Regions from separate parts of the Streptomyces sp. NPDC001135 genome, predicted to be linked through region 1. Evidence: riboswitches for the same ligand, from Rfam matches in the RefSeq annotation. Region 1 holds a riboswitch; each other region holds the start of a gene.
The links. Region 1 has a riboswitch for S-adenosylmethionine ahead of ACWC94_RS07255 (amino acid ABC transporter permease). Riboswitches for the same ligand answer to the same signal wherever they lie in the genome.
Positions count from the first base shown of each region.

Region 2: it holds a riboswitch for S-adenosylmethionine, as region 1 does, so the genes downstream of both, ACWC94_RS13485 (aminotransferase class V-fold PLP-dependent enzyme) here and ACWC94_RS07255 (amino acid ABC transporter permease) in region 1, are expected to answer to the same signal.
Region 3: it holds a riboswitch for S-adenosylmethionine, as region 1 does, so the genes downstream of both, thrC (threonine synthase) here and ACWC94_RS07255 (amino acid ABC transporter permease) in region 1, are expected to answer to the same signal.

Region 1 covers NZ_JBSFKD010000004.1:43,206-53,119, forward strand. The annotation lists gene ACWC94_RS07225 (anti-sigma factor family protein) at 1-696, shown strand, start outside; gene ACWC94_RS07230 (ATP-binding protein) at 1,698-2,126, shown strand; gene ACWC94_RS07235 (vanadium-dependent haloperoxidase) at 2,560-4,047, shown strand; gene ACWC94_RS07240 (hypothetical protein) at 4,418-5,176, shown strand; partial or broken gene ACWC94_RS07245 (hypothetical protein) at 5,292-5,339, shown strand; gene ACWC94_RS07250 (hypothetical protein) at 5,389-5,622, shown strand; SAM riboswitch class IV at 5,734-5,842, shown strand; gene ACWC94_RS07255 (amino acid ABC transporter permease) at 6,171-7,151, shown strand; gene ACWC94_RS07260 (amino acid ABC transporter ATP-binding protein) at 7,148-7,945, shown strand; gene ACWC94_RS07265 (transporter substrate-binding domain-containing protein) at 8,011-9,036, shown strand; gene ACWC94_RS07270 (GNAT family N-acetyltransferase) at 9,126-9,884, shown strand.
Region 2 covers NZ_JBSFKD010000008.1:231,933-241,846, reverse strand. The annotation lists gene qcrB (cytochrome bc1 complex cytochrome b subunit) at 1-1,568, shown strand, start outside; gene trpD (anthranilate phosphoribosyltransferase) at 1,687-2,751, shown strand; SAM riboswitch class IV at 2,826-2,942, shown strand; gene ACWC94_RS13485 (aminotransferase class V-fold PLP-dependent enzyme) at 3,102-4,478, shown strand; gene ACWC94_RS13480 (Lrp/AsnC family transcriptional regulator) at 5,053-5,334, opposite strand; gene ACWC94_RS13475 (rhomboid family intramembrane serine protease) at 5,331-6,074, opposite strand; gene ACWC94_RS13470 (hypothetical protein) at 6,228-6,467, shown strand; gene ACWC94_RS13465 (NYN domain-containing protein) at 6,513-7,856, shown strand; gene ACWC94_RS13460 (NlpC/P60 family protein) at 8,077-9,105, shown strand; gene ACWC94_RS13455 (NlpC/P60 family protein) at 9,353-9,914, shown strand, end outside.
Region 3 covers NZ_JBSFKD010000001.1:137,164-147,077, forward strand. The annotation lists gene nagA (N-acetylglucosamine-6-phosphate deacetylase) at 1-325, opposite strand, end outside; gene ACWC94_RS00780 (ROK family protein) at 325-1,281, opposite strand; gene ACWC94_RS00785 (extracellular solute-binding protein) at 1,415-2,677, shown strand; gene ACWC94_RS00790 (DUF3263 domain-containing protein) at 2,713-2,937, shown strand; gene otsB (trehalose-phosphatase) at 3,012-3,845, shown strand; gene ACWC94_RS00800 (alpha,alpha-trehalose-phosphate synthase (UDP-forming)) at 3,833-5,254, opposite strand; gene ACWC94_RS00805 (glucosyl-3-phosphoglycerate synthase) at 5,344-6,288, opposite strand; SAM riboswitch class I at 6,459-6,601, shown strand; gene thrC (threonine synthase) at 6,619-7,902, shown strand; gene ACWC94_RS00815 (MoaD/ThiS family protein) at 7,899-8,174, shown strand; gene ACWC94_RS00820 (cold-shock protein) at 8,606-8,809, shown strand; gene groL (chaperonin GroEL) at 9,156-9,914, shown strand, end outside.

The sequences.
Region 1 (9,914 bases):
GCGGCATGCACCGAATGCCAGGCCGAACACGCCCAGCTGGCGGGACTGCCCGCGCTGCTGGCGACGGTGACCGAAGCCGAAGCCTCGGGCCAGACGGTGCCGGCGGCCGAAACGGGCCTGACCGACCGACTGGTGGCACGGGCAGCCGAAAGCGTGCAGGGCTCCCCGCTGCCCGAACGGCCCGCCGCGCCCGCGGTGTCGAAGACCCCAGAGGGGGGTGTGCTGGAGAGGCTGCTCCAGCAGGCTGCGGCCAGGCGCCGCAGGTCTTGGCGTCTGCAACTGGCCGGCGCCGCAGTCTCGCTGACGTTCATCGCGGCAGCGGCCGGTGGCACATGGCTGGCGGCCATCGGATCCGTGGGCAGTCAGGCGAGGCCGCCCGGGCCGACCGCGCCGACTGTCTGGCGTACCTTCTCCGGGAGCGATCCCACCACCGGCGTCTCCGCCTCGGTGAAGGTCTCGCCCTCTGCCTGGGGCAGTGTCCTGCAGATCTCCGCAGGAGGGGCACCCGCCGGAATCACCTGTCGGCTGCAGGCGGTCGGGCCCGGCGGGGCCAGGACGGACGGCGCTACCTGGCGGGCAGGCGAGTACCCTCGCGGCACCACGATCCCAGGAGCGGTCGCCATGGCTCCGGGAGCCATCGAGCACTTCGAGATCCTCGCAGGCAACGGTCAGAAGCTGGTCACCATCCGAGCGTGAGGCCAGACCATGGCGGTCATGCCACTGGGCGGCCGGTCGCCCTGTGGCATGACGGCAGCAGCAGGGCGTGAGGATCGGTGGCACAAGAGGCCAAGGCGACGTCGCCTTCGAAAGGCCGGGCGCTCCGCGGTGAGGGACCCCGGACGGCGAGGGACCCGGGACATCAGACAAGAACCGCGCCGCCTCAAGACCGGTGGACCGAGCTGGAGGGGCGCGCAGGACGTCCACCTGATGGCCATGGAAGAGGTTTCTGCGCGTGACACCGGCTGGACGGGCACGCTCGTGATCACCGTAGCCCCTCGATCCCGCCGCACCGCGTGGCTCCGGGATCGGCGGGACCCTCCGACGAGGGCTCACGGCCGATGAGTGTGGCGGCCTCGGAGGCCGCCACCGGCACCTGTATGGCCGAGGGGCTGAGCGACAGCCGGCGCGCGGGGGCGGCTGATGGTCGAGTCGGCCGCCGCCGGCCGGGAAGGATCACCCCGGGCCAGGTTGATCAAGGTGAAGGCCGCCGGGTACGCGACCAGCAGGTCGAGGGCCGAGGGGTGGGCTGAAGCAGCCGTCCGATCGATGTGTCCGCGGTGGTGTCACACGTCGCGGGGCCGGTCAGCTGCGGCGGCTGCTTCCCCTGCGCGACCTGTCTTGGGCGGCTGTGTCGGTACCGGGGCAGTTCTGCAGCTCGGTCGTGGAGCTCTGGCCTGCCTCCGTCACGCGTCCTCCGCAGGGGCCGGTCGGCCATCCCGCGCCGGGCCCCGCGGGTGCCGGCCGCGCAACGGCCAGCTCAGGACAGAGGCGGCTGAGCCCAGACATGCACCGACATTGACATGACTCGCAAGAATCGGAACGAAAAAGGCAAACGGCTCGAACCGTCCGGCATGTGTCGTCCGTGGAACTGATTGAGCGCGCCCACGCAGGATCAGGATCCGGCTCACCGACCACCCCCGAATTGCTTGCGGTCACCCGTTCCGGTCTCCGCACATCGACAGAAGAGCCAGAAAACCATGTTCGTGACCGATTCCCCCAGCCCGACTTCACTGCTCGGCCGGCCCTGCCGCCGTCATGCACTGCTCACCCTGCCGGCGCAGGAGGCGCACGTCTCCGCCGCTCGTCACTTCGCAGCCGATTTGCTGGAGACCTGGAGTGTGCCCGCGGGTGAGCGGGACTCCGCCGTTCTCATCGTCGACGAACTCGCCGCCAACGCTGCCCAGTACGGCCATGAGCGCATGAGCCTGCTGCTCGCCCTCGACCACGAAACTCTGCACATCGTGGTCACCGACTCCGGCGCGGCCGTGGAGCGTCACCGCCCCGGCATCGCCTCCGACGAACACGGCCGTGGCACCGGCATCGTCCAGTTCCTTGCCCAGTCGACCGAGATTCGCCAGACACGCAGCGGCCGCGAAGTCCGCGCCTGCCTGAGGTGCTCGCCATGACCGGGCCGGCCGCTCCGCACGAGCTGCGCCCCCCTGCCGGGGCCGGCACTGCAGCACAGCGACGGGCCACCGGGGGCGGCCGTGGCGAAGGGCCACCCGACACCCCCGCCGAGTGGTCCTTCGCGACCCACAAGCCGTGTCCCATCGACGGCTGCCCGGGCCCGGCCCGGGTGCCCATGCGGTCCGCGGCCCACCCATCGGCACTCGATCGCGGCGGCCCCCACGACGACACGGTCCTGTGTCAACGCTGCGGCGCCGGCCCCTGCGTACCGGCGGAGGTGTGAGCGTGGACGTCACCCCGAACAGCGGCAAGGGCATCGACGCCCCACCCCCGCACGAGGCATATACACATGCGCCAGATCTGCGCCGCGAGATGCACCAAGTGCTGGCCCCCGGAGCCGAACGCGCCCGGCTGCTACGCCGGAAGGCCCTCATGGACCGGAGGGCCCTGGACTACCCCGGCCCCGTCGCAGCTGCCGCGGAACCCGCCGAGCTACTCGTCCTCCACGACCGCCGCCATCTCGGCCTGGCTGCCGGCCCGCACCACCCCGACACCATCACGCTCGCGTGGCCGACACAGATGAGCCACGCGCATGACCGCCAGTTGTCACAACCCGCCACCAGCGACAAGGAGCCACAGAACATGGGTGGAAAGCAGAAGACACTCGCCATACTTGCCGGAGCCGCGCTGGCAGCCGGACTCGCCGGCCCGGCCTTCGGGTCCACCACCGCTCACTCGCCGGCCCTGCGCACCGCCGCGACGGGGGCAGGGATGTCGGTCGTGGAGTGGAACCGCGAGCTCGTCACCATCCTCAGCAATCCGAAGGCGCAGCCGTCCACCGTCCAACCCACGCGCAGCTTCGCGCTTCTGCAGGCTGCCGAGTACGACGCGGTGGTATCGATCACCCGGGCCGGCCCGGCCTACGTGTTCTCGGTGACGGCGCCAAGAGGCGCTCGTGCGGACGCCGCAGCGGACCAGGCAGCCCACGATGTGCTGGTGGCCCTTTACCCGGCCAGGCGCGCGGGCTTGAACCAGCGGCTGAGCAGCCAGTTGTCCGCGATTTCCGACGGCTCGGGCAAGCAGGCGGGCATTGCTGTGGGGGCGGAGGTCGCCCGCAGGCTGATCACCCTGCGGTCCAATGACGGATCCTCAGCCGAGCCGCCGCGGTTCCGCCCCGGCGACAAGGCCGGGGACTACCGGCCCACCCCTCCCGATTTCCCGACACCGGTGTTCACCGACTGGGGATCGGTCAAGCCGTTCGTACTGGCCGACGGACGGCAGTTCCGCCCGGCACCGCCGCCGGCCGTGAGCAGCGCCGCTTACGCCACCGCCTTGAACGAGGTCAAGAGCCTGGGGAGCAAGACCAGCACCACCCGCACTCCCGATCAGACGGCAGCCGCGAAGTTCTGGGCGGCGGCACCCGTATGGAACGTCTGGAACCAGATCACGCAGAACCTCGTCACCTCCCAGAACGCGAACCTGGAGAAGGCGGTGAAGGTCTTCGCCCGGCTCGACCTGTCCCTCGCCGACACCGCGATCGCGATGTACGACGCCAAGTACGCCTACCACGTCTGGCGGCCCGTCACGGCCATCAGGCTCGGCGGTACGCACTACAACCCGGGCATCGTCGGCGATCCCAGCTGGACCCCTCTGCTGCCGACCGCACCGGATCCGTCCTATCCGGGGGCTCACGGCGCTCTCAGCCAGGCTGCGGCAACGACGCTCGCCGGACTCTACGGGGCGCGGCATCATTTCGCGGTGACCTCGAAGGGCGTCACCCGAACCTTCACCGGCTTCCAGGACGCCGCCACCGAAGCGTGGCTCAGCCGGATCTGGTCCGGCCAGCACACCTCCCTCGACAACCGCGCGGGCCAGCAACTCGGCACCCAGGTGGCCGACTTCGTGGCGGGTCGGCTCTGACCGCACCGCCACGCTGCAACCATGCACATGGTAGGGCTGAGAAGCCAGTGGTCCCGGCGCATCGGGTACCACTGGCTCGGGCCATGCTCAGAGGGCGGCCATCCTCCGCGCCGAGGGCCCGCAGCTGCTCGCCGGCAGGCAGGATGTCTGCCCGCAGGAAGTCCTGGCTTCCTGTCCCCGCGACGCACTGACTGAATGACTGTCGCGGTCGGGCCCACCGGGTCGCCCCAGGTCGCTGAGCGCGGGCCCGTCACTGTCGACGGACCCGCAGCCGGGGGCCTCGCTCGAGTCCCCGTGGGTACCTCCACACCGTGGGCCTGCAGGAGGTTCGAACCGCCGATCGGATCGCCCGACCAGTCGGTCAGACGCCATGATCGTCGTCTCGGTCGACTACCGGCTCGGCGCTTTCGGCTGTCTGCGTTCCCCGGGGATCCCCGAAGGCAACCTCGGCGTCTCCGACCAGCTGGCGGCGCAAACGCCACACCCAAGCCCTGCTCTGCCTCGGCAGACGACGAGCCGGACCGTAATCGCCCTCCAAATCCATCAGTACCGGCTTTCCCAGCCGTCGACCGATGTCCCGCAGGAAACGGCAGAAGAGATCGAGTCGCTCCTGGCCCTGGAGCTCCCGCAGATCTACATCGAAGTCGATCTCTCGACCGACGTCCCCGGCCTGTGCGCGGCCGGCGACACCGCGACCCGCGGGCTGATCTGCGGCGGCTTCACCGTAGGCGGCAGCCACGACGCCGCGTGGGCGGCGTCCTCGGGGAGCTGGGCCGGCCGGGGCGCCGCCGAGTTCGCCACCCGGCGGGTCCGTCCGGGCCGTGGGCTGCGGGCGGCCGTGGGGACGGCCGGCCTCCGCCCGACCGGTGCCGTGAACGTAGGTCACGGCGAGGTCGTCGCCGCCGTCCAGCGCGAGGTCCTGCCGTACGACCGCACCTCCCTGCGGCACACCGACCGTCTCGAGCCGGCTCTGCGGTCGCTGCACGGGACGCGGTCCGCGGTCCGCGAAGGGCCGGGGGCGAGCGGTGAGGAACTCCTCCGGGCCAGGGAAGCGGCCGCGATGGCGGCCCACGGCCGCTGGACGTACCACGCGGCACTGCAGCGCACCGAATCGCGCGGCATGCACTAGCGGGCCGACCGGCCGACGCAGGATCCGGCCCGGCACTGTCGGCTGCTCAACGGTGGGCTCGACGAGGTCCGGAGCCGGCGTCGCGGGCGCTGGTCACGAGCGGAGGGCGAGCCGCGTGATCGGGATCGCCGAGCCGGACCGCTGCATCGCCTGCGACCGGTGCATCGAGGTGTGCCCGACGCGCGTCTTCGATCGCGGCCGACGGCGTTCCGTTGATCGCGCGACAGGACAGCTGCCAGACCTGCTTCCAGTGCGAGGCGTACTGCCCGACCGACGCGCTGTTCGTCGCCCCGCTGGTGACCGCCGTCGCTCCGGGCTCGCGCTTCCGTGAGGTGACACAGCTCGAGGAATCCGGTCTGCTCGGCGGGTACCGGCGTGAACTCGGCCGGGGCAGGGGAAAGGCGCTCGGTGCCCGCACCGCGGTCGGACCGGAGTATCCGGACTGACCGGCCTGGGCCGGCACAGGTTCAATACCCAGACTCCTTACCGCCGGCCGTTCACCTGGTGGACCGGCGTTGACAAAAGTTCGGGCCGTTGCCTTAACTACTGCCCAGAACGGTCATGAGCGTCAGCGACAAGCCCTGGCTTGCTGACCGGCAACCCTCCCGCCGCGGTGGGGTGCCCCAGGTGACGACCCGGCCGATGAAGTTTCGGTAAGCGCGAGGCCCCAGGGCCGGAACAGTGACGGTGACGCCATGTACGCAGCTCCCAGGACGGCCGCCCGCCGCTCCCCGGGCTGCGTACCGTCGTACGCGAACCTGCTCGTCGCTGATCGTGCCGTCGATCTGCTCCGCGTGAGCAGCGCACTGTGTACCGCACCGGGCCGCGCCCGCTGTCGGGGCTGACACCTCCCCGCAGCCCCCGCACGTCCTGACCCACACCGCGCTCGCGGTGTGCCCCCTTGCCCTCCCCGCCCCCGGTACCTAGCCGTCGTGTGCCCCGCCGCATGCTGCCGTGCTTCCGGGGTGTGTGCCCACCCCAGCCGGAGCCCACCATGAGTGAACCCCCTGGTGCCACCGTCACGCTCGCCGAGGCGCCGACCATCGACGAACCGTCAAAAGCTCTCACGGCCCAGCGGGTTCTTCCGCTGCGGCGGCCAGGCCGCTGGATCCTCACCGCGGTCGTGCTGGTCCTGGTCGCCCAGTTCGCGCACGGACTGGTCACCAACCCCTTCTACCAGTGGGACCGCTGGAGCTACTGGTTCCTGCGCCCCACCATCCTCGACGGCCTGCTGATCACCCTCGAAGTCACCGCCTACAGTGCGGTGCTGGGCCTTGTCGGCGGCATCGTGCTCGCACTGGGCCGGCTCTCGAAGAGCCCGGTGCTGCGCGCGGTCAGCTGGACCTACGTCTGGGCGCTGCGCTCCATCCCGCTCATCGTGGTGCTGATCTTCCTCTACAACTTCAGCGCCCTGTACAAGACGTTGAGCGTCGGCATCCCCTTCGGCCCGGCCTTCTTCTCCTTCGACGAGTCGAGACTCGCCACCGACATGGCCGTCGCCGTCGTCGGCCTCAGCCTCAACGAGGCCGCCTACGCGGCCGAGGTGGTACGCGGCGGCATCCTCTCCGTCGACCAGGGCCAGCACGAGGCGGCCGCCGCGCTCGGCCTGCCGAAGGGCTACCAGTTCCGGAGGATCGTCTTCCCGCAGGCGCTGCGCACGATCATCCCGAACTACGTCAACCAGCTCATCGGCCTGATCAAGGGCACCTCGCTGGTCTTCTACGTCTCCCTGCTCGACCTGTTCGGCTCCGCGCAGACCATGGGCGCCACCTACCCCGGCGACATCGTGCCGCTGCTGCTGGTCGTCACCGTCTGGTACCTGATCCTGACCAGCATCGTGTCCGTCATCCAGTTCTACGTCGAGCGGTACTACGCCCGCGGTGCCACCCGCAGCCTGCCGCCGACGCCGCTGCAGAAACTCCGCACCGGTCTTTCCGACCTGCGGGCCCGTATACGCCGGGAGGCCGCCGTATGACCGCCGAGACGCTCGAAGCCCTGGCGGACGTCGAGGCCGCCACCGTCGAGGTCCACGACGTGCACAAGTGGTACGGCACCCACCGGGTACTGGACGGCGTCGACCTGACCGTCCGCCCCGGCGAGGTCACCGTCATCCTGGGCCCCTCCGGCTCCGGCAAGTCCACCCTGCTGCGCGTCATCAACCACCTGGAGAAGCCCGAGATCGGGTACGTCAGTATCAACGGCGAGCTGGTCGGCGTGAAGCGGCAGGGCGACCGGCTCAAGGAGCTCAGCGAGCGGGCCATCCTCACCCAGCGCGGCCGGATCGGCTTCGTCTTCCAGAACTTCAATCTCTTCCCGCATCTGACCGTGCGGGACAACGTGGCCGCCGCCCCGGTCGCGACCGGGCAGCTCACCAAGCCCGAAGCTCGGGAACTGGCCCGCGAGTTGCTCGTCCGGGTCGGTCTCGCGGACAAGACCGGCGCCTACCCGCGCCAGCTCTCCGGCGGCCAGCAGCAGCGCGTCGCCATCGCCCGCGCCCTCGCGCTGCGCCCCGGCGTCATCCTCTTCGACGAGCCCACCTCCGCCCTCGATCCCGAACTGGTCGGTGAAGTCCTCGCCGTCATCAAGGACCTGGCGAGCAGCGGCACCACCCTCGTCATCGTCACCCACGAGATCGGCTTCGCCCGCGAGATCGCCGACCGGGTCGTCTTCATCGACGGCGGCAAGGTCATCGAGCAGGGCCCGCCCTCCGAGGTCCTCGACAAGCCGCGGCACGAGCGGACCCGGGACTTCCTCAGCAAGGTCCTCTGATCCGCCGCATCCCCCAGACCTCCCCCCCACGCCACCCTCATCACCTTCAGCGACAAGGAACGGCCATGCCCACCCACTTCTCCCGACGCAGCCTGATGCGCGGCATCACCGCGGCGACCGCCGTCGCCTCCCTGGCCACCGGGCTCGCCGCCTGCGGTGGCAACAGCGACGCGGCCACCACCACCGAAGCCGCCAAGTCCGGCGAGGTCGTCATCGGACGTGTCTCCAACGGCGCCGCCACCCAGACCACCATCAAGGTCTCCGAGGTCAAGTCCATCAGCGCCGAACTGCCCGCCGCCGTCAAGAAGAGCGGCAAGCTGGAGATCGGCATCGGTGCCCTGCCCGCCGGGTTCCCGCCGCTGGCGTACGTCGGCAACGACCAGAAGACCCTCACCGGCTCGGAGCCCGACCTCGGCCGCCTGGTCGCCGCGGTGTTCGGGCTCAAGGCCGAGGTCAAGAACTCCACCTGGGAGAACCTCTTCGTCGGCATCGACAGCGGCAAGGTCGACGTGGCCTTCTCCAACGTCACCGACACCGAGGAGCGCAAGAAGAAGTACGAGTTCGCCTCCTACCGGCAGGACAACCTCGCCTTCATCGTGCCGAAGAAGAGCACCTGGAACTTCGACGGCAACTACGAGAACCTCGCCGGCAAGACGATCGCCGTCGGCTCCGGCACCAACCAGGAGAAGATCCTCCTGGAGTGGAAGGACAAGCTGGCCAAGGAGGGCAAGAAGCTCACCGTCAAGTACTTCCAGGACAGCCCCAGCACCTACCTCGCCCTGAACAGCGGCAAGATCGACGCCTCCTTCGGTCCCAACCCCGGCTTCGCGTATCACAACCGTCAGGTGGCCAACACGCCCAACGCCTCCCGCACCGCGGGCACCTACTCCGGTGCGGGCGCGAGCCTGCAGGGCCTGATCGCGGCAACGGCGAAGAGGGACAGCGGACTCGCCAAGCCGCTGGCCGACGCGATCAACTACCTGATCAAGAACGGTCAGTACGCCGAGTGGCTCAAGGCGTACAACCTCTCCAACGAGGCCGTCGCCAAGTCCGAGGTGAACCCGCCGGGCCTGCCGCTCGACAACTCCTGACCAGTGCGGGCCGGGGACTCCACCGCCGCCCCGCGATGGAGTCCCCTCGCGCCGCACAGCCCGAGCCGCACCCCGGAGACCGCCACACCATGTCCGTCACCACCCGCGACCCCAGTTCCTCGCACATCCTGGACAACCCCGCCTGGGCCGCGCTCACCGGCCCCCACGCCCTCCCCCATAGCCTGAAGGGCATGGGCGGTACCCCCATCGCCGAACGAATCGGCAACGCTGCCCGCTATCACCGGGACGTGGCTCCCTTCTGCGCCGTCTCCGACGAGGACGACCCGCGCGCCTGGGCCGACCTCGCCGCGCTCGTCGGCCCCGGCGGCACCGCCTCGGTGCGGGGCGTCACCGAGGCACCGGAGGGCTGGGAGGTGGTCGGCACCGGACACGGCGTCCAGTTCGTGGACACCGGCGTGCGTTCGGAGCCCGACCGGGAGGCCGTACGGCTCGGCCCCGACGACGTGTCCGAAATCCTCGACCTGGTCGCCCGCACCCGGCCGGGCCCCTATCTGCCCCGCACCGTCGAGATGGGCACCTGCCTCGGCATCCGCCACCAGGGCCGGCTGATCGCCCTGGCCGGCGAGCGGCTGCACCCGCCCGGCTGGACGGAGATCAGCGCCGTGTGCACCGATCCGGACCACCGCGGCCGGGGCCTGGCCACCCGCCTTGTCCGCGCGGTCGCCGCGGGCATCAAGGAGCGCGGTGAACACCCCTTTCTGCACGCCGTGGCCACCAACGCGAACGCGATCCGGCTGTACGAGTCGATCGGGTTCACCCTGCGCCGACGTACGGTCTTCTCGCTCGTACGGCACACCGGCGCCGCCGCTCTGGAAGAAACGGCATAGCTGTGCCGTTGTGCTTGTCGAAGGTGATTG
Region 2 (9,914 bases), on a different contig from region 1:
GGGCCGACGGCCGGCTCGGGATCTACTCCCTGGCCAAGGCCAACATGCGCAAGATCTTCCCCGACCACTGGTCGTTCATGTTGGGCGAAGTGTGCTTGTACAGCTTCATCATCATCATCCTGACGGGTGTCTATCTGACGCTGTTCTTCCACCCGTCGATGAACGAGGTGGAGTACCACGGCAGCTATGTCCCGCTCCAGGGGCAGCTGATGTCCGAGGCGTTCAACTCGACCCTGCACATCTCCTTCGACGTGCGCGGTGGTCTGCTCGTCCGGCAGATCCACCACTGGGCCGCGCTGATCTTCCTCGCCGGCATGTTCGTGCACATGATGCGCGTGTTCTTCACCGGCGCGTTCCGCAAGCCGCGTGAGATCAACTGGCTGTTCGGCTTCCTGCTGTTCGTCCTCGGCATGTTCACCGGCTTCACCGGTTACTCGCTCCCCGACGACCTGCTCTCCGGCACCGGTGTCCGCTTCACCGAGGGCGCGATCCTGTCGATGCCGATCGTCGGCACGTACATCTCGATGTTCCTCTTCGGCGGCGAGTTCCCCGGTCACGACTTCGTCGCCCGGTTCTACTCGATCCACATCCTGCTGCTGCCGGGCATCATGCTCGGCCTGATGGTGGCGCACCTGATCCTGGTCTTCTACCACAAGCACACGCAGTTCGCGGGTCCCGGAAAGAGCGAGAAGAACGTCGTCGGCATGCCGCTGCTGCCGGTCTACATGGCCAAGGCCGGAGGCTTCTTCTTCCTGGTCTTCGGTGTCATCGCGGCCATCGCGGCGGTCGCCCAGATCAACCCGATCTGGGCCATGGGCCCCTACCGTCCGGACCAGGTGTCCACCGGCGCCCAGCCCGACTGGTACATGGGCTTCGCCGAGGGTCTGGTCCGCTACATGCCGGGCTGGGAGATCAACCTCTGGGGTCACACGCTCGTCCTGGGTGTGTTCATCCCGCTGGTCCTCTTCGGTCTCGTCCTGGCGGCGATCGCGGTCTACCCGTTCATCGAGTCCTGGGTCACCGGCGACAAGAGCGAGCACCACATCCTGGACCGCCCGCGCAACGCCCCGACCCGTACCGCGTTCGGTGTCGCCTGGGTGACGGTCTACATGATCGGCCTGGTCGGCGGTGGCAACGACCTGTGGGCCACCCACTTCCACCTGTCGATCAACGCCGTCACCTGGTTCGTCCGGATCGGCTTCTTCGTCGGACCGGTCGTCGCGTTCATCGTCACCAAGCGGATCTGCCTCGGCCTGCAGCGCCGCGACCGCGACAAGGTGCTGCACGGCCGCGAGACCGGCATCATCAAGCGCCTGCCGCACGGTGAGTTCATCGAGGTGCACGAGCCGCTCAGCCAGGAGCAGCTGCACACCCTCACGGCCCACCACCAGTACGAGCCGGCCGAGATCGGCCCGACGGTCGACGAGAACGGTGTCGAGCGCAAGGTCAAGGCCTCGGAGAAGCTCCGGGTGAAGCTGTCCAACGCCTACTACGGCGACGACAACCAGATCCCGAAGCCGACCGTCGAGGAGTACAAGGAGATCACGAGCGGCCACGGCCACCACTGATCCCCGCGTCGCCACGCCACACCGAGGGGCCCCGTCCGGGTTGCGGACGGGGCCCTTCGCCGTGCCCGCGGCTGGATAGGGTGGGAACACACTGTTCTTACGACACCAGGAGCGGCTGATGAGCGCTGTGACCCCCGCTGGAGGCGACACCGCGGCGGGCCGTTCCTGGCCCGCGGTACTGAACGCCCTGCTGGAGGGCCGCGACCAGAGCGCGGACGCCACGGCATGGGCCATGGACCGGATCATGCGCGGAGAGGCGACGGACGCGCAGATCGCGGGCTTCGCCGTGGCGCTGCGTGCCAAGGGCGAGACGGTCGAGGAGATCAGCGGGCTCGTGCGCGCGATGTACGAGCACGCGAACGTGATCGAGGTGCCGGGACCGGCCGTCGACATCGTCGGCACGGGCGGTGACGGTGCCAAGACGGTGAACATCTCCACGATGTCGTCGATCGTCGTCGCCGGCACCGGGGCGAAGGTCGTCAAGCACGGCAACCGGGCCGCGTCCTCGGCGTCGGGTGCCTCGGACGTGCTGGAGAAGCTGGGCGTCAATCTGAACCTCCCGCTGGAACGGGTCCCGCAGGTCGCCGAAGAGGCCGGCATCACCTTCTGCTTCGCGGTGAAGTTCCACCCGGCGCTGCGCCATGTGGCCGCGGCACGCGGCCAGTTGGGCATCCGCACGACCTTCAACGTGCTCGGCCCGCTGACCAACCCCGCGAAGGTGCGGTCCCAGGCCGTCGGCGTGGCGGACCCCCGGATGGCGCCCATCGTGGCCGGTGTCCTCGCCGAGCGCGGCAACTCCTCCCTGGTCTTCCGCGGCGACGACGGTCTGGACGAGCTGACCACGACCGCCACCTCACGGGTGTGGGTGGTCCGGGACGGCAAGGTCGCCGAGGAGTCCTTCGACCCGAGGGACGTCGGCCTCGGCCTCGTCCCCGTGGAGGCCCTGCGCGGCGCGGACGCGTCGTACAACGCGGAGGTCGCTCGCCGGCTGCTCGACGGTGAGACGGGGGCCGTGCGGGACGCGGTGCTGCTGAACTCGGCGGCGGCGCTCGTCGCGCTGCGGCCGACGGACGCGCCGCTGGCCGAGCAGCTGCGGGCCGGGATGGACCGGGCGGCGGAGTCGATCGACTCCGGTGCGGCGAAGCGGACACTGGATCGCTGGGTGGCGGCCAGCAACGCCTGAGACACGCAGGGTGCGGTCCCGCGATGCGGACACGGGTTGCGGGACCGCGATCACTTCACGTACGTTCCTGAGCAGGTCATGAGTGACAGTCATGAGGCCCCGGCCGACTGTCCGGCAACCCTCCGTCCGTGGCGGGGTGCCCCGGGTGAGGACCAGGCCGTAGGCAGCGAGGTCTACGGCAAGCGCGGACCCCTCGCACGCTTGGAGAAGTGTGGGGCCAGGGGTCCTGGTCGTCCGAGGGAGTCTTCCGTGAGCAAGCGAATGCGATAGGGCCGCCGAGCCCCGCCTCCGCACACCCTTTTTCTCTTCTTCGTACGCCCCGGGGCGTACGTTCCTCACGGGAGTTCCCCATGTCCGTCTTCACCGCTGCCGCCGACCAGTCCGTTTGTGCGCCTCTGCCCGTTCTGGGCAGGGATGTCACCGTCCCGCTCGTCACCGGTGGCGAGGTCACCTACGCGGCCCTCGACTACGCGGCCAGCGCCCCCGCCCTCCAGCGCGTCTGGGACGACGTGGCGGCCTACGCCCCCTACTACGGCAGCGTCCACCGGGGCGCCGGCTACCTCTCCCAGCTCTCCACCGACCTGTTCGAGAACGCCCGCAGGACGGTCTCGGAGTTCCTGGACTGCCGGACCGACGACCAGCTGATCTTCACCCGGTCCACCACCGACTCCCTGAACCTGCTGGCCCGTGCCCTCCCCGCCGACTGCCAGGTCTTCGTCTTCGAGACCGAGCACCACGCCTCCCTGCTGCCCTGGCAGGACGCGAAGGTCACCTGCCTCGACGCCCCGCGCACCCCGCGGCAGGCCGTCGAGACCCTGGAGCGCGCCCTCGCCGACCGCACCGTGTCCGTTGAAGGGGGCTACGGCCCGGCCCTGGTCTGTGTCACCGGCGCCTCCAACGTCACCGGTGAGCTGTGGCCGGTCCGCGAACTGGCGGCGGCGGCGCACGCGCACGGCGCCCGCATCGTCCTGGACGCCGCCCAACTGGCCCCGCACCACCCCGTGTCCGTCCGCGACCTGGACGTCGACTGGATCGCCTTCTCGGGTCACAAGCTGTACGCCCCCTTCGGCTCCGGTGTCCTGGCCGGCCGCGCCGACTGGCTGCGTGCGGCAGAGCCGTACCTCGCGGGCGGCGGTGCCAGCCGCAAGGTGACCCGGCGTCAGGACGGCGGTGTGGACGTGGAGTGGCACGAGAGCGCCGCGCGGCATGAAGCGGGGTCGCCCAACGTGATCGGCGCCTACTCCATCGCATCGGCCTGCAAGGCGCTCACCGAGGCCGGCTGGGACACCCTGGTCGCCCGCGAACAGCACCTGATCGCCCGGGTCCGCGCGGGCCTCGCCGAGATCCCGCAGGTGAAGGTGTTGTCCCTCTTCGGCGACGACGCCCCGCGCGTCGGCGTCATCTCCTTCGTCGTCGAGGGCTGGAACAGCTCCCACTTCGCCGCGGCGCTCTCCGCCGAGTACGGCATCGGCGTCCGCGACGGCCTCTTCTGCGCCCACCCCCTGGTGCGCACCCTCCTCGGCGGCGACCCCCAGACCCAGGGCGAATGCGGCGCCCCCGAGGCCGCCCCGGGCGAGAAGTCCCTCAACGCCATCCGTGTCAGCTTCGGCGCGGGCACCCCCGACGAACACGTCGAGCGCTTCGTCACCGCGGTCAGGGAACTGGTGACCGAGGGCGCGAAGTGGACGTACCGGACAGAGGACGGCCGCTGCGTCCCGGCGGTCTGAGCCGGAGCGCGGCCTGATCGGTAGGTGACCCCGCCGCGCGGGCCGGCGCCGGCGGTCAGTGGCGGCCCGTCCGCGCGGGCACCCGCTGCTGAGTGGCCGGTGCGGCGGAGATGTCCGCGGCGGCCGGTCTCCGCACCCGCCCCGGCCGGCGCGACTGCGACCGGCCGGGAGGACGGAGAGGGCCGGCGGCGGCACGCCGATGCCGCAGGAGGAGCGCGCGTTCCCCGCCGTCGGCGGAGCCGGCTCGTCCGCCGCCCTGCGCCGCCGGCGCGACGGCACGCCGTCGGCGGCCTCGGCGTCCCGGACGGCCTCTGCCGCGCGCTGCCCGGGACGGGCCGTCGCCCACGCCGGCACCTCCGACGACGTCCCGCACCCCGGCGCGGGACCGTCCTGCCCGGCGGCGAGGCGCTCGTTTCCTCCGGCGGCGCGGACGCGGGCGGACCGCGCGGGCGGGGCGCCGATGGCAGCACTCGGTGGACCGCCACCCGCGTACCGGGCGTACCCGGGGGATCCGACAACGCGGCAGTTGTGCGTGCCAGACCCTGCGACGCCGGGATGATCCAAACGACAGGGCCTAGTTGTCCAGGCCGATCGAGAACGCGGCCTCCAGGTCGTGCTGGGAGTACGTGCGGAACGCGACGTGCGTGTCGGTGGCCTCCACGCCGGGGATCTTGCTGATCCGGCCGGGGATGACCTCGGCCAGGTCCTCGTGCCGGCCGACCCGGACCATGGCGATCAGGTCGTAGGTGCCGGTGACCGAGAAGACCTCGCTGACGCTCTCCAGCGCGGCGATCTGTTCCGCGATCTCGGGGATCCGGTCCACGCTGGTCTTGATGAGGACGATCGCGGTGATCACGGCTGGTTCTCTCCCTCGGGTGCCGGAGCTGGGGCGGACCTCACTCTAGCTGTACGGCCGTAGCGCACCCATGCGTAGCCGAAGCCCAGACCGAAGCCGACCAGGTGGGCCAGATACGCCACCCCGGGGCCGTTGGAGGCCTGCCGTGCCGCCGCCCACTGCAGCGCCGCCCAGAACGGCAGCACGACCCACGCCGGGAACCGCAGCGGGAGGAAGAACAGGAAGGGGAGAAGACTGGTCACGCGGGCGCGTGGGAACAGGTAGAGGAACGCTCCGAGGACCGCCGAGATCGCCCCGGACGCGCCGACCAGCGACTGCTCGGAGGCGGCGTTGGCGGCCGCGTAGCCCAGCAGGGCCAGGTAGCCGCAGCCGATGTAGAAGAGGGTGAACTCGACCCGGCCCATCCGTTCCTCGGTCATCACGCCGAAGACGAAGAGGAAGAGCATGTTGCCGAGCAGATGCACCCAGCTGCCGTGCACGAACAGGGCCGTGGCCGGAGTGAGGGCCGCACGTGCCGGTCTGCCGAACAGCTCGGCCGGCACCACGCCCCAGCGCCGGAAGTACGCCCGCTGCGCGGCGAGCAGCACGTCCCCGGAGCCGTATCCCGGGGTGAGGCCCGAGGCCGGGCCCAGGGCGAAGAGCAGACAGCACAGGCCGATGAGGGCGTATGTCATGGGTGCCGGTGCGCTCCGGACCGCTCTGAGGGCCCTGCCGGCCGCCGAGCTCCACTCGCTGATCATGAACACAGAGCATGACGTAACGGGACGCAAGCCAACAGACCGCCTCGCCGCCGTGAACGGACGGGCGGCGAGTCCCCGGCAGGCCGTAGGGTTACGGCCACACGCGTCGGCCGGCGGCGCGGGAGCGAGACGAGAAGGAAGCGGACAGCCACGATGACGGTTCCCCTGCCGACCGCGACGACCCGATGGCGCTGCGCCCTGTGCGGCAATCTCACCCGGTTCGACGTGACGCGTTCCTCGAAGGTCGTCGAGTACGTCCACCTCGACCTGGCGGGCGAGCCGACGGTGGAGGAGCGCGAGGTGGTCAGTGAGACCATCGAGTCGGTGCGCTGCCGCTGGTGCAACGCGGTGGACCAGGTGGAACTCGTGGACAGGCCGGGTGCCGGCTCCTGAGCGGAGCGGCCCCGGGGAAGTAACAGACATAGTGGGGTGTGACGGATGGTGGAGACCACAGGCGGGGGGCCGGGCGACGGCACCGCCGAGGTGCTTGACCGTCCGCTGCCCGACGGCGTGCGCCGCCGGGTCGTACAGATCGTCTCGGACGGCTTCGGCGGGCTGACCATGGTGGAACTGCCCGCCCAGCTGCGGCAGTACGCCCGGTTCGCCCCCAATCGCCGGGCGAAGTTCGCCGGGAACGCGATGGCGTCGGCGCTGGAGACCGATCCGCTGTTCCGGCAGCGGATCGGGGAGAAGTTCAGAGAGGCCCAGCCGGAACTGGCCGGCGCTCTGGACTCCGGCTCCCCGCCCCCGGCCGCGGACCCGCTCGACGTGGCGGCCGCGGCCTATGTACTGCGCCCGTCCGGCTGGGTGAAGCTCGTCACCGCGGCGGGCGAGGAGGCCCAGCGCGCCGACGCCGAGCGGGCGGACGAGGAGAGCCGGGCCGAGCTGGAGCGGCTGCGCGCCGAGCTGGACCAGGCCCGCGACCACACCCGCGCCGAGACCGAACGGCTGCGCACGGAGCTGGAGTCGGCGAAGAAGGAAGCCGAATCACTTCACCGCAAGCTGCGCGCCGCCCTCAGTGATGTGAAGCGGGGCGAGGCCGCGCTGCGCAAGGCGCAGGCCGAGATGGACGCCGTGCGCACGGAGGCGCACCGGCAGGTGTCGGCCGCCGAGAGCGAGTCCCGCCGGCTCAAGGCCCGCCTGGGTGAGGCGGAGGCCGCGCTGGAGGCCACCCGCCGCGCGGCCCGCGAGGGCCGCAGTGTGGAGGACATGCGGGTGCGGCTGCTGCTGGACACCCTGCTGGAGGCCACCCAGGGGCTGCGCCGGGAACTCGCCCTGCCTCCGGTGTCCGTGCGGCCGGCCGAGACGGTCGACGCGGTCGAACCGGGACGAATGACCCCGAAGGACATCGCGGCCCGCGCCCTGTCCGAGCACGATCCGGCCATCCTCGACCAGTTGCTCGCGCTGCCGCAGGCGCATCTGGTGGTCGACGGCTACAACGTCACCAAGACCGGCTATCCGCAGATGCCGCTGGAGAAGCAGCGGCTCAGGCTGCTCGGCCAGCTGTCGGCGCTCGCCGCCCAGACCGGCGCCGAGGTGACGTGTGTCTTCGACGGCGCCGAACTGGCCGCCCCGGTGCTGCTCGCGCCGCCGCGCGGGGTCAGGGTGCTGTTCTCGAAGCCGGGGGTGACGGCCGACGAGCTGATCCGGCAGCTCGTGCGCGCGGAGCCGCCGGGCCGTCCGGTCATCGTCGCCTCCACCGACCGGGAGGTGGCCGACGGGGTCGCCAAGGCCGGTGCCCGACCCGTCGCGTCTGCGGTGCTTCTCAAGCGACTGTCCTGAAGGTCCAACGGGCATACACAATGCCCGAATTGGCCGGATCTTCACGCAACGTAGTGTCAACCGCGCATCACCCCATGTGAGTTCTGTGCAAAGAATGCATTGCGTGATGGGATTTTCTGGTGAGAGGATTTGAACTGATCACAACTGGGTCACTAGGGTCTGGGCTCGAACCTCCGAACGGGTGATCACTCACTCACTCACAAGAAGGAGTTCGTCCTCCGTGGCGTCCCACCGTCGACCCAAGCAGCAGAGTCGCGCCCGCGTGACCGTGCTGACCACCGCAGCCGCCGCAGCCGTCGTGCTGAGCGCGAACGCCGCCAACGCCGCGCCGAAGCTCAGCAAGGACCAGGTCAAGGCCAAGGTCGACAAGCTGTACGAGGAGGCCGAGCAGGCCACCGAGAAGTACAACGGGGCGAAGGAGAAGCAGCAGAAGCTGCAGAAGGAAATATCCACGATCCAGGACAATGTCGCCCGGGGTCAGCAGGACCTCAACAAGCTGCGCGACGGCCTGGGCTCGCTGGCCACCTCGCAGTACCGCACGGGCGGCATCGACCCCTCGGTCCAGCTCTTCCTGTCCTCCAACCCGGACGACTTCCTCGACAAGGCCTCCACCCTCGACCAGCTGAGCGCCCAGCAGGTCGACGCGCTGAAGAAGATTCAGGACAAACAGCGCGAACTCGCCCAGGAGCGCGCCGAGGCCACCGAGAAGCTCAAGGACCTCTCCTCCACGCGCACCGAGCTGGAGAACAAGAAGAAGGAAGTCCAGGGCAAGCTCGCCGACGCGCAGAAGCTCCTCAACACCCTGACGGCCAAGGAGAAGGCGGACCTGGCCGCCCAGCAGCAGCGCGCCGACCGCTCCTCCAGCGCGCGGGTGAACCTGGGTGACACCCCGCCGGCCTCCGGCCGTGCCGGGGCGGCCTTCTCCGCCGCCCAGAGCCAGATCGGCAAGCCCTACGTCTACGGTGCCACCGGCCCGTCCTCCTTCGACTGCTCGGGCCTGACCTCCTGGGCCTACGCCCAGGCCGGCGTCTCCATCCCGCGCACCTCCGAGGCCCAGGCGAACATCGGCCCCCACCTGTCCATGAGCCAGCTCCAGGTCGGCGACCTGGTCTTCTTCTACGGCGACCTGCACCACGTCGGCCTCTACGCCGGCAACGGCCAGGTGCTGCACGCCCCGCACACCGGTGCCGTGGTCCGCTACGAGGCGATGGCCGACATGCCGTTCCAGTTCGGCGTCCGGGTGAACTGAGGCAACCGCGACACCCACACACGGTGACGTCCGAACGGGCGAATCCCACGGACCGAGGCTGACTCCACGCCCCGCCCATGACCTGCGTCAGGGGCGGGGCGGTGCCGTTTTGCGCCGTCGCCGGCTTGGCTCGGCGCCCTTTCCTGCGGCTACTGTCTGCCGCGTTTCCCCGGCGCCGGGGCCTCCCCGTCCCCAGGCGCCGGGGGAGCGGTATCCGTCCGCTCCGTCCGCCAGCAGAAGGACTGCCGTGGGGTCTCATCGCCGCCTTGCCTCGTCCGGATTCGACCGGGGTGCCGCCGCCCTGTGCGTGCTGTCGGCCGCGGCCGCCGCACTCGGCGCCGTACCGGCGCACGCCGCGCCGCGCGGCGACACCCGTGCCGAGGTGGACCGGCTCTACCAGGAGGCCGAGCAGGCGACCCAGGCCTACGACAAGGCCCAGGAGCAGGAGGGCGCGCTGCGCCGCGAGGTGCGCGCGGCCCAGGACCACGTCGCGCGGCTGCAGCAGCACATCAACGGCCTCCGCGAGCAGCTCGGTTCGCTGGCCGGCGCCCAGTACCGCGCGGGCGCCCTCGACCCGGCCGTCGCGCTGCTCTTCTCCGACGACCCCGACGACTATCTCGACAAGGCCTCCACCCTCGACCGCATCGGCTCCCAGCAGGCCGGCCGGCTGCGGGAGTTGCGCACCGCGCTGCGGGACCTCACCCAGGAGCGCACGGAGGCGGCCGGGAAGCTCGGCGCCCTGGAGAACAGCCGCAAGGCGGTGGCCGCGCACAAGAGGACCGTGGAGACCAAGCTCGCCAAGGCCCGGC
Region 3 (9,914 bases), on a different contig from region 1:
CGCTCAGCAGCCCGGCCTGCGTCACCAGCAGGTCCATCTCGTCGGTGACGGTCGAGGCGACGAGGGTGGTGGTGCCGTGCAGACGGTGCGTACGGATCGCCTTCAGCGCGTCGTCGGCCGTACCGGAGAAGGAGGCTCCGCCGCCGCCGTGGTTGTGGATGTCCACGAAGCCGGGGATCAGCCAGTGGCCGGTCGCGTCGATCACCTCGGCGTTCCCGGGAGCGGCAGCCGTGATCTTCGTACCCTCCACGCAGACACGCCCGTCGTCCGCCACTGCGCCGGGCAGCACCACCCGAGCACCTGCGAGAACCAAGCTGGGAGCCATCAGGCGGTTACCTCCGAAGGGTCGGTGGGGTGGAGATCGGTGGGGTCGAGCAGGTCCCGCGCGAGCAGGCCCGCGCCCAGGCAGCCCGCCGTGTCCCCGAGGGCCGCGGGCACGATCGCCGGGAGCTTCTGGAAGGTGACCCGCCGCCGGACGGCGTCCCGCAGCGGCTGGAACAACACTTCCCCCGCCTCGGCGAGGCCGCCACCGATGATCAGGGTGCGCGGGTCCAGCAGGGTGAGCGCGGTGACCAGGCCGTCGGCGAGGGCGTCGACCGCCTCCTGCCAGACCCGGACGGCGTTCGGGTCACCGGACGCGACGGCCTTGGCGCAGTCGGCGGCGTCCGCGTCCGGGTCCCCGCAGGCCGCCGCCCAGGCTTCGCTGACGGCGGACGCGGAGGCGTACCGCTCCAGGCAGCCGTGCTGTCTGCAGGGGCAGGGGGTGCCGGACGGCCGTACGACGATGTGGCCGATCTCGCCGGCGAAACCGTGCGCGCCCGCCTCCACCCGGCCGTCGATGCCGATGGCGCCCGCGATCCCGGTGCCGAGCGGCACGAACAGGAACCGGTCGGCACCCTTGCCCGCGCCGATCCGGCCCTCGGCGAGGCCGCCGGTGCGCACGTCGTGACCGAGGGCGACGGGGACGCCGAGCCGCCGCGTGAGCAACGCGCGCAGGGGTACGTCCCGCCAGCCGAGGTTGGCCGCGTACGCGGCGACGCCCCGCTCCTCGTCGACGATGCCGGGGACCGCGACACCGGCAGCGGCGGCGGCCTCGCCGTAGTGCTCCACGCCGTACGCGCGCAGTTCGGCGGCGAAGTCGAGGACCGCCGCGACCACCGCCTCCGGTCCGCGTTCGCGTCCGGTGGAGCGTCGGGCGCGGTGGAGCAGCTCGCCGTCGTCGCCGACGAGGGCGGCCTTCATCCCGGTACCGCCCACGTCCAGGGCGATGACATGTCTCACCACGGCACCTAGTGTGAACCTCGCACCCGCAAGAGGTCTAGTCCACTCACGTGGTGTAGACCTTATGTGTCCATTTCTTGAACGGTCAGACAGCAGGGTTGGGGCTTTTACGGTGCGTCGGCGTACGGCAGGAATGATCGCGGCGGTGTCCGCACTGGTCATGACTTCAGTTCTCAGCGGCTGCGGGAGCACGGGCTCCTCCGACGTCACCTTGAGACTGGTCGCCGCCGACTACGGCGACTCGGCCGCCAACAGTTCCAAGAAGTACTGGGACTCCCTGGCCAAGGAGTACGAGTCCAAGCACCCCGGCGTGAAGGTCGACGTCAGCGTGTACTCCTGGAACGACGTCGACGCCAAGGTCAAGGACATGGTCGCCGCGGGCCACGCCCCCGACCTGGCCCAGATAGGCGCCTACGCCGACTACGCGGCGGCCGGCAAGCTCTACCCGGCCTCCGACCTGCTCTCCATCCGCACCCAGGCGGACTTCCTCTCCCAGCTCTCCGACGCCGGCCAGTGGAACCACACGCAGTACGGCATCCCCTTCGCCGCCTCCACGCGCGTGCTCTTCTACAACAAGACCCTGTTCACCAAGGCAGGCATCACCCCGCCCACCACCTGGGACGAGCTGGCCGCCGACGCCAGGGCGCTCAAGGCCAAGGGCGTGAAGTACCCCGTCGCGCTGCCGCTCGGCCCCGAGGAGGCCCAGGCCGAGACCATGCAGTGGCTGCTCAGCGGGGGCAACGGCGGCACCGGCTACACCGACGACATCGGCACCTACACCATCGACTCGGCGCCGAACGTCAACACCTTCACCTGGCTCAAGGACGACCTCGTCGGCAAGGGCCTGACCGGCCCGGTCGCGCCCGGCAAGCTCAACCGCGCGGACGCCTTCGCCGCCTTCGCCGACGGCCAGGTCGGCATGCTCAACGGGCACCCCACGCTGATCCAGCAGGCAAAGAAGAAGGGCGTGGAGTTCGGCATGGTGCCGATGCCGGGCCGCACCGGCAAGGCCAGGGCCTCCATGGGCGTCGCGGACTGGATGATGGGCTTCAGGCAGAACGGTCACGCCGAGCAGATGGGTGACTTCCTCAACTTCGTCTACAGCGAGAAGAACGTCCTCGCGTTCTCCCGCGACTACGGCCTGCTCCCGGTCACCGGCTCGGCCTCCAACGCCATGAGCGAGTCGGACTCCCCGGCCGACGAGGCCCTGCACCCCTTCCTCGACCAGCTGCCCACCTCCGAGCTGTACCCCGTCGGCAAGACCTCCTGGGCGGCGGTCAGCGCGGCCGTGAAGCAGAACATCGGCCAGGCCGTCACCCCCGGCGGCAGCCCCTCCGCCGTCCTGTCCCGGCTCCAGGCGACGGCGACCGCGGCCGACAGCGGCGACGCGAGCTGAGCCGGTTGTCGGTGCCCGGCGTTACGGTGGCGGGCATGGAACTCGGCCACCGCGAACAAGCCGTCCTCGCGCTGGAACGCCGCGGCTTCCCCGGCCCCGGCGCGAAGGAACGGGCGATACGCGAGGAACTGGGCCTGTCCCCGGTCCGCTACTACCAGCTGCTGAACGCGTTGCTGGACGACGAGAGAGCGCTGGCGGCGGACCCGGTGACGGTGAACCGCCTGCGCCGGGTAAGGGACTCTCGGCGAACGGAACGCTGAAGCCGGCCGGTGCGGGCCGGGTGCCGTCAAAGAGTCCCGGTGTGAGGCCGACCCGCGCTGGATAGTGTCGACGTATGGACCCTGTGCCGACCCCGCAGACCCAGCCCGGCCGGGACGGACTCGCCGCACTCCTGGCGAAGCCCGCCGCAGCAGTCGTCGGCCTCGACTTCGACGGCACGCTCGCCCCCATCGTCGCCGACCCCGAACAGGCCCGCGCCCACCCCGAGGCCGTACCGGCCCTCGCCGCCCTCGCCCCGAAGGTGGCCTCCATCGCGGTGATCACCGGCCGCCCGGCCGGGGTCGCGGTCCGGTACGGAGGCTTCGCCGGGGTCCCCGGCCTGGAGCACCTGACCGTCCTCGGCCACTACGGCGCCGAACGCTGGGACGCCGTCACCGGCGCCGTCACCGCCCCGGCCCCGCACCCCGGCGTCGCGGCGGCCCGCGCCGAACTGCCGGGCGTGCTGGACCGCAACGGAGCCTGGCACGGCACGTGGATCGAGGAGAAGGGCCGGGCGGTCGCGGTGCACACCCGCCGCGCCGACGATCCGCAGGCCGCGTTCGAGGCCCTGCGCGGCCCCCTCACCGACCTCGCCACCCGGCACGGCCTGATCGTCGAGCCCGGCCGGATGGTCCTGGAGCTGCGCCCGCCGGGCATGGACAAGGGGGTGGCGCTCGGCGAGTACGTCCGCAAGACCGGCGCCGAGTCGGTGCTCTACGCCGGTGACGACCTCGGTGACCTCCCCGCCTTCGCCGCCGTCGAGGAACTGCGCTCCGACGGCGTCCCCGGCCTCCTGGTCTGCAGTGGCAGCACGGAGGTCACGGAGCTGGCGCAGCGGGCGGACCTGGTCGTGGACGGCCCGGCCGGAGTCGTCCACCTGCTGCGGACGCTGGCGGCTCAGCTGGACTGAAGCTCCCGCAGCTGCTGAAGGAACCACTGGGCGGGCGGCAGCGCGGTGGCCGCGGCGGCCAGCCGCTTCGATCGCTCCGCCCGCTCCTCGTCCGGCAGGGACAGCGCCTCGTGCAGGACCCGGGCGGTCTGCAGCACGTCGTAGGGGTTCACCACGAGCGCGTCGGCGCGCAGTTCCTCGTAGGCCCCGGCCTCCCGGGACAGCACCAGCGCACAGCCCCGGTCGGAGACGACCGGGATCTCCTTGGCGACCAGGTTCATGCCGTCCCGGATGGGGTTGACCAGGGCCACGTCGGCGAGCCGGTAGGCGGCCAGGGAGCGCGCGAAGTCGTCCTTGACGTGCAGCACGACCGGGGTCCAGCCCGGTGTGCCGTAGGTGGAGTTGATCTCCCCGGCCAGCCGCTGCACCGCGGCGGTGTAGTCGCGGTACACGGCGAGGTCCTGCCGCGACGGATACGCGAACGCCAGGTGCACCACCCGCTCACGCCACTCGGGGCGGTCCTCCAGCAGCTGCCGGTACGCCAGCAGTCCCCGCACGATGTTCTTCGACAGCTCGGTGCGGTCGACCCGGACGACGGTCCTGCGGCCCTCGCCGATCTCCTCCCGCAGCGCCGCCATCCGTTCCTGGACGTCCGGCTCGTGCGAGCGCTTGCGCAGGAAGTCCCCGTCCGCCCCCAGCCCGTGCACCCCGATCCGCGTGCCCGCGGGAATCCCGGACTCCAGGACCGCCTGTGCGCAGTCCCGGAACGCGTCCGCCCACCGCCGGGTCAGGAACGCCACCCGGTCCGCCCCGAGCATGCCCGTGAGCAACTGCTCGCGGATGTCGTCCGGCAGCAGCGCGAAGTACTCCGGCGGCGCCCACGGCGTGTGCGAGAAGTGGCCGATCCGCAGGTCGGGGCGGAGTTCACGGAGCATCCCGGGGACCAGGCACAGGTGGTAGTCCTGCACCAGCACCGCCGCGCCCTCGGCCGCCTCCTGGGCCAGCGCCTCGGCGAACGCCCGGTTGTAGGCCTCGTACGACGCCCACTGCCGCCGGAACTCCGTGTCGAAGACCGGCTCCAGCGGGGTCTGGTACAGCATGTGGTGGACGAACCAGAGCACCGAGTTGGCGATGCCGTTGTAGGCGTCCGCGTGCACGGCCGCGTCGATGTCCAGCATCCGCACCCGCTGCCCGCCGGTGTCCGTGGCCGGCAGCAGCCCGCCGTCCGCACGCCGTACGGCCTCCCGGTCGCCGTCGCCGAGGGCGGCGCACACCCACACCGAGTCCGCGTCCGCGCCGATGGCCGACAGCCCCGAGACCAGTCCGCCGCCGCCCCGCCTGGCGTGCAGCGAGCCGTGCTCGTCCACCGTGTACGAAACCGGGCCGCGATTGGACGCGACCAGTACCTCAGCACCCTGCGTGGAAGCCATGGTCCTCAACCTAGCCCGGCCCGGAAACGCTCAAACGTACGGCTACGCCCCGTGACGCGGCCGTATACGAACCCCGGCCACATCCGGCCTCAGGCCACCTTGCGTTCGGGGTACTCCGCGATCTCCACCATCGGTGGCCGTTCCTCGGTGTCCACCGAGTAGGTGCGCGGTTCGAAGCCGTCCTCGCCCCGCTCGAACTGGGTCAGCGACGGCCGGATCAGATGCCCCCGGGCCAGCCGGAGCTGGGCCGTGCGGTAGATCGCCGCCGCCATCCGGCCCAGCGCCTGCCCGTCCTGGTGCCGGTGTTTGCGGACCCCGACATCGACCTGGGCCAGCGCGTCCAGACCCACCAGGTGCAGCGCGTCCACCAGCATGCCCAGCTCCACGCCGTAGCCGACGGGGAACGGCAGCTGCTCCAGGAGCGAGCGGCGGGCCGCGTACTCCCCGCCGAGCGGCTGCACGAAACCGGCCAGCTGCGGCCAGTGCATGTTCAGCAGGGGGCGGGCCATCAGCTCGGTGACCCGGCCGCCCTGCCCGGCGGACCCGGCGAGCGGACGGTCGTACATCGCCTTGACCAGGTCCACGTCCGGCTCGGTGAGCAGCGGGCCGACGATCCCGGAGACGAAGTCGGAGGAGAACTCCTTCAGGTCGGCGTCGATGAAACAGAGGATGTCCCCGCCGGTCACCAGCAGGGAGCGCCACAGCACTTCACCCTTTCCGGGGACGGCGGGGACGCGGGGCAGGATCTCGTCGCGGTGAACGACCCGGGCGCCCGCGGCGGCGGCGACCTCGGAGGTGCGGTCGGTGGAGCCGGAGTCGACGACGACGATCTCGTCGACGAGCGGCACCTGCTCCACGAGGTCGTGACGGATGACCGCGACGATGTCGCCGACCGTCTCCTCCTCGTTGAGGGCGGGCAGGACGACGCTGATCGTCTGGCCCGTGCGCTGTTTGGCGGACAGGATCCGGTGGAGAGGGCGATCGGTCACGGACCAGGAGCGGGTGGCCAGCCAGCGCTCGACTTCTTCCAGCACGGTCTGCGACTCCTCACTGTTCGTGACCACACGGGTGAGCCGTGTGATCCATCTCGCGCTTTGGACGACTATCTCAACTGTCCTGGCCGTCGGTTACAGTCTTGAACAACGCCGGTGACCATCGCATGTCGGGGGTCGTTCCGCGTTCAATGAGTTCAACAACTGCATACCGCTCATCCAGAGGGGCAGAGGGACACGGCCCGATGAAGCCCCGGCAACCCTCCAGCCGGTTTCTCGTTCTCCAGCGAGGCTCCCGGCTAGGGAAGGTGCCAAATCCGTCTCACGGCGAGGTGCGTCGTGAGGAAGATGAGGAGAAAGGGCCTCGCCTCCATGGCTGTGCAGACAGTTGCAAGCACCAGCAGTTCCACCGTCGACCTCGGTCCCGCCGCGGCCCTGAGCTGTCGCGAGTGCGGTCACCGCGTCCCGCTCGGCCCGGTGTTCGCCTGCGAGGAGTGTTTCGGCCCGCTGGAGATCGCCTACGACTTCTCCGGCTACGACACCGAAGAGCTGCGCCGCCGTATCGAGGCCGGCCCCGCGAACATCTGGCGTTACGCGCCGCTGCTGCCCGTCCCGGCCGATGTGGCCGGCAAGCCGAACCTGAACCCGGGCTGGACCGAGCTCGTCAAGGCCGACAACCTCGCCGCCGAACTCGGCGTCACCGGCGGCCTGTTCGTCAAGGACGACTCCGGCAACCCGACCCACTCCTTCAAGGACCGCGTCGTCGCCCAGGCCCTGGAGGCCGCCCGCGCCTTCGGCTTCACCACGCTCTCCTGCTCCTCCACCGGCAACCTGGCCGGTGCCGTCGGCGCCGCCGCGGCCCGGGCCGGGTTCCGCTCCTGCGTGTTCATCCCGCACGACCTGGAGCAGGGCAAGGTCGTCATGGCCGCGGTCTACGGCGGCGAGCTGGTGGGCATCGAGGGCAACTACGACGACGTGAACCGCTTCTGCTCCGAGCTGATCGGCGACCCGGCCGGCGAGGGCTGGGGTTTCGTCAACGTCAACCTGCGGCCGTACTACGCGGAGGGCTCCAAGACCCTCGCGTACGAGATCTGCGAGCAGCTCGGCTGGCGGCTGCCCGACCAGATCGTCGTCCCGATCGCCTCCGGCTCCCAGCTCACGAAGATCGACAAGGGTCTGCAGGAGCTGATCAAGCTCGGTCTGGTCGAGGACAGGCCGTACAGGATCTTCGGCGCGCAGGCCGAGGGCTGCTCCCCGGTGTCGACCGCCTTCAAGGCCGGCCACGACGTCGTACGGCCCCAGAAGCCGAACACCATCGCCAAGTCCCTCGCCATCGGCAACCCGGCCGACGGCCCCTACGTCCTGGACATCGCCCGGCGCACCGGCGGTGCCGTGGAGGACGTCACGGACGAGGAAGTCGTCGACGCGATCAAGCTGCTGGCCCGCACCGAGGGCATCTTCGCGGAGACGGCGGGCGGTGTGACCGTCGGCGTCACCCGCAAGCTGCTCAAGGACGGCCTCCTGGATCCGGCGAAGACCACGGTCGTCCTCAACACCGGTGACGGCCTGAAGACCCTCGACGCGGTGGCCGGGACCGGCCTCACCGCCACCATCCGCCCCAACCTGGACTCTTTCCGAGAGGCTGGCCTCGCATGAGCGTGACCGTTCGCATCCCCACCATCCTGCGCACCTACACCGGCGGGCAGGCCGAGGTCGCCGCCGAGGGGGCGACCCTCGCCGAGGTCATCGAGGACCTGGAGAAGAACCACACCGGGATCGCCGCCCGTGTCCTGGACGACCAGGGCAAGCTGCGCCGGTTCGTGAACGTCTACGTCAACGACGACGACGTCCGCTTCGAGCGGGGCCTTGAGACCGCCACCCCGGACGGGGCCGGTGTCTCCATCATTCCGGCGGTCGCCGGCGGCTGATCGTTACCTTGGGTAACTTCAGTTACCGATTGTTCATGGAATTGCCTCCTCCGTGAGAGAAGCGGAGGGGGCAATTCTGCGTGATTGAGCGCGGTACAGTTGGGGAACCTGGGCACGGCCTCCGGGTCGTAAGCCCTGGATTTCATGCCGCGCACCCCGCAAGAAGCAGCCAAAGTGCGGGGGTTTTATGCGGCTTTTGTAACCTTTACGGGGCCCGACTTGCCCCGAAGTCAGGTGAATTCTCACCACATTTCGGACCGTTCACGTCCAGAATTCTCGTCCGATTGACCTGTTGCAGACGGCAGTTGGACAGATACATTCAGCCGCGGTCGACGCGTTCCGGCGCACGCCCCCGACCAATGGGGGGTGAGGTCTGACCCGGATCCGCGAAGTGTGGATCTGTGCAAGGGCCAGTAATAGGGGAGTTAGGCATGGCTCAGGGCACCGTCAAGTGGTTCAACGCGGAGAAGGGGTACGGCTTCATCGCGGTCGACGGTGGTGCGGACGTCTTCGTCCACTACAGCGCCATTCAGATGGACGGCTACCGCACCCTGGAAGAGGGCCAGCGGGTGGAGTTCGAGATCTCGCAGGGCCAGAAGGGCCCGCAGGCCGACATGGTCCGCCTCAGCGCCTGAACGTCTTTCGCACGAAGGGCCCGCACCTCGCACAGGGTGCGGGCCCTTCGCCGTGTCCGGACTGCCCCCCTTCGCCCCGGGCCGATCCCGCCGAGCCGCTTGCTCCCGCCCGCCACCCGACCACCACCCCTCAACGAACCCGCTTCGCGGGTGCGCCTTGCACTCGGGCATGCCGAGTGCTAATCATTGGCGTTAGCACTCTGAAGGTGAGAGTGACAAAGAAGGACCGGGTCGGTGAGGCCCGCAGGCCAAGTGGGGCAAGGAACCACGCGGCCGGCGAGCCGTCCGTCGCGGGCGCGGGCGCGGTCCGAAGGAATCACCCCCAGTCCTGGAGGGACCACTTCACATGGCCAAGATCATCGCGTTCGACGAGGAGGCGCGGCGCGGCCTCGAGCGCGGCATGAACCAGCTCGCGGACGCCGTCAAGGTGACGCTCGGCCCCAAGGGCCGCAACGTCGTCCTCGAGAAGAAGTGGGGCGCCCCCACGATCACCAACGATGGTGTCTCCATCGCCAAGGAGATCGAGCTCGAGGACCCGTACGAGAAGATCGGCGCCGAGCTGGTCAAGGAAGTCGCCAAGAAGACGGACGACGTCGCCGGTGACGGTACGACCACCGCGACCGTGCTCGCCCAGGCCCTGGTCAAGGAAGGCCTGCGCAACGTCGCCGCCGGTGCCAACCCGATGGCCCTGAAGCGCGGTATCGAGAAGGCCGTCGAGGCCGTCTCCGCCGCCCTGCTGGAGCAGGCGAAGGACGTCGAGACCAAGGAGCAGATCGCCTCCACCGCGTCCATCTCCGCCGCCGACACCCAGATCGGCGAGCTGATCGCCGAGGCCATGGACAAGGTCGGCAAGGAAGGCGTCATCACCGTCGAGGAGAGCAACACCTTCGGCCTGGAGCTCGAGCTCACCGAGGGCATGCGCTTCGACAAGGGCTACATCTCCGCCTACTTCGCGACCGACATGGAGCGCATGGAGGCGTCGCTCGAGGACCCGTACATCCTCATCGCCAACTCCAAGATCAGCTCCGTCAAGGACCTGCTCCCGCTCCTGGAGAAGGTCATGCAGTCGGGCAAGCCGCTGCTGATCATCGCCGAGGACGTCGAG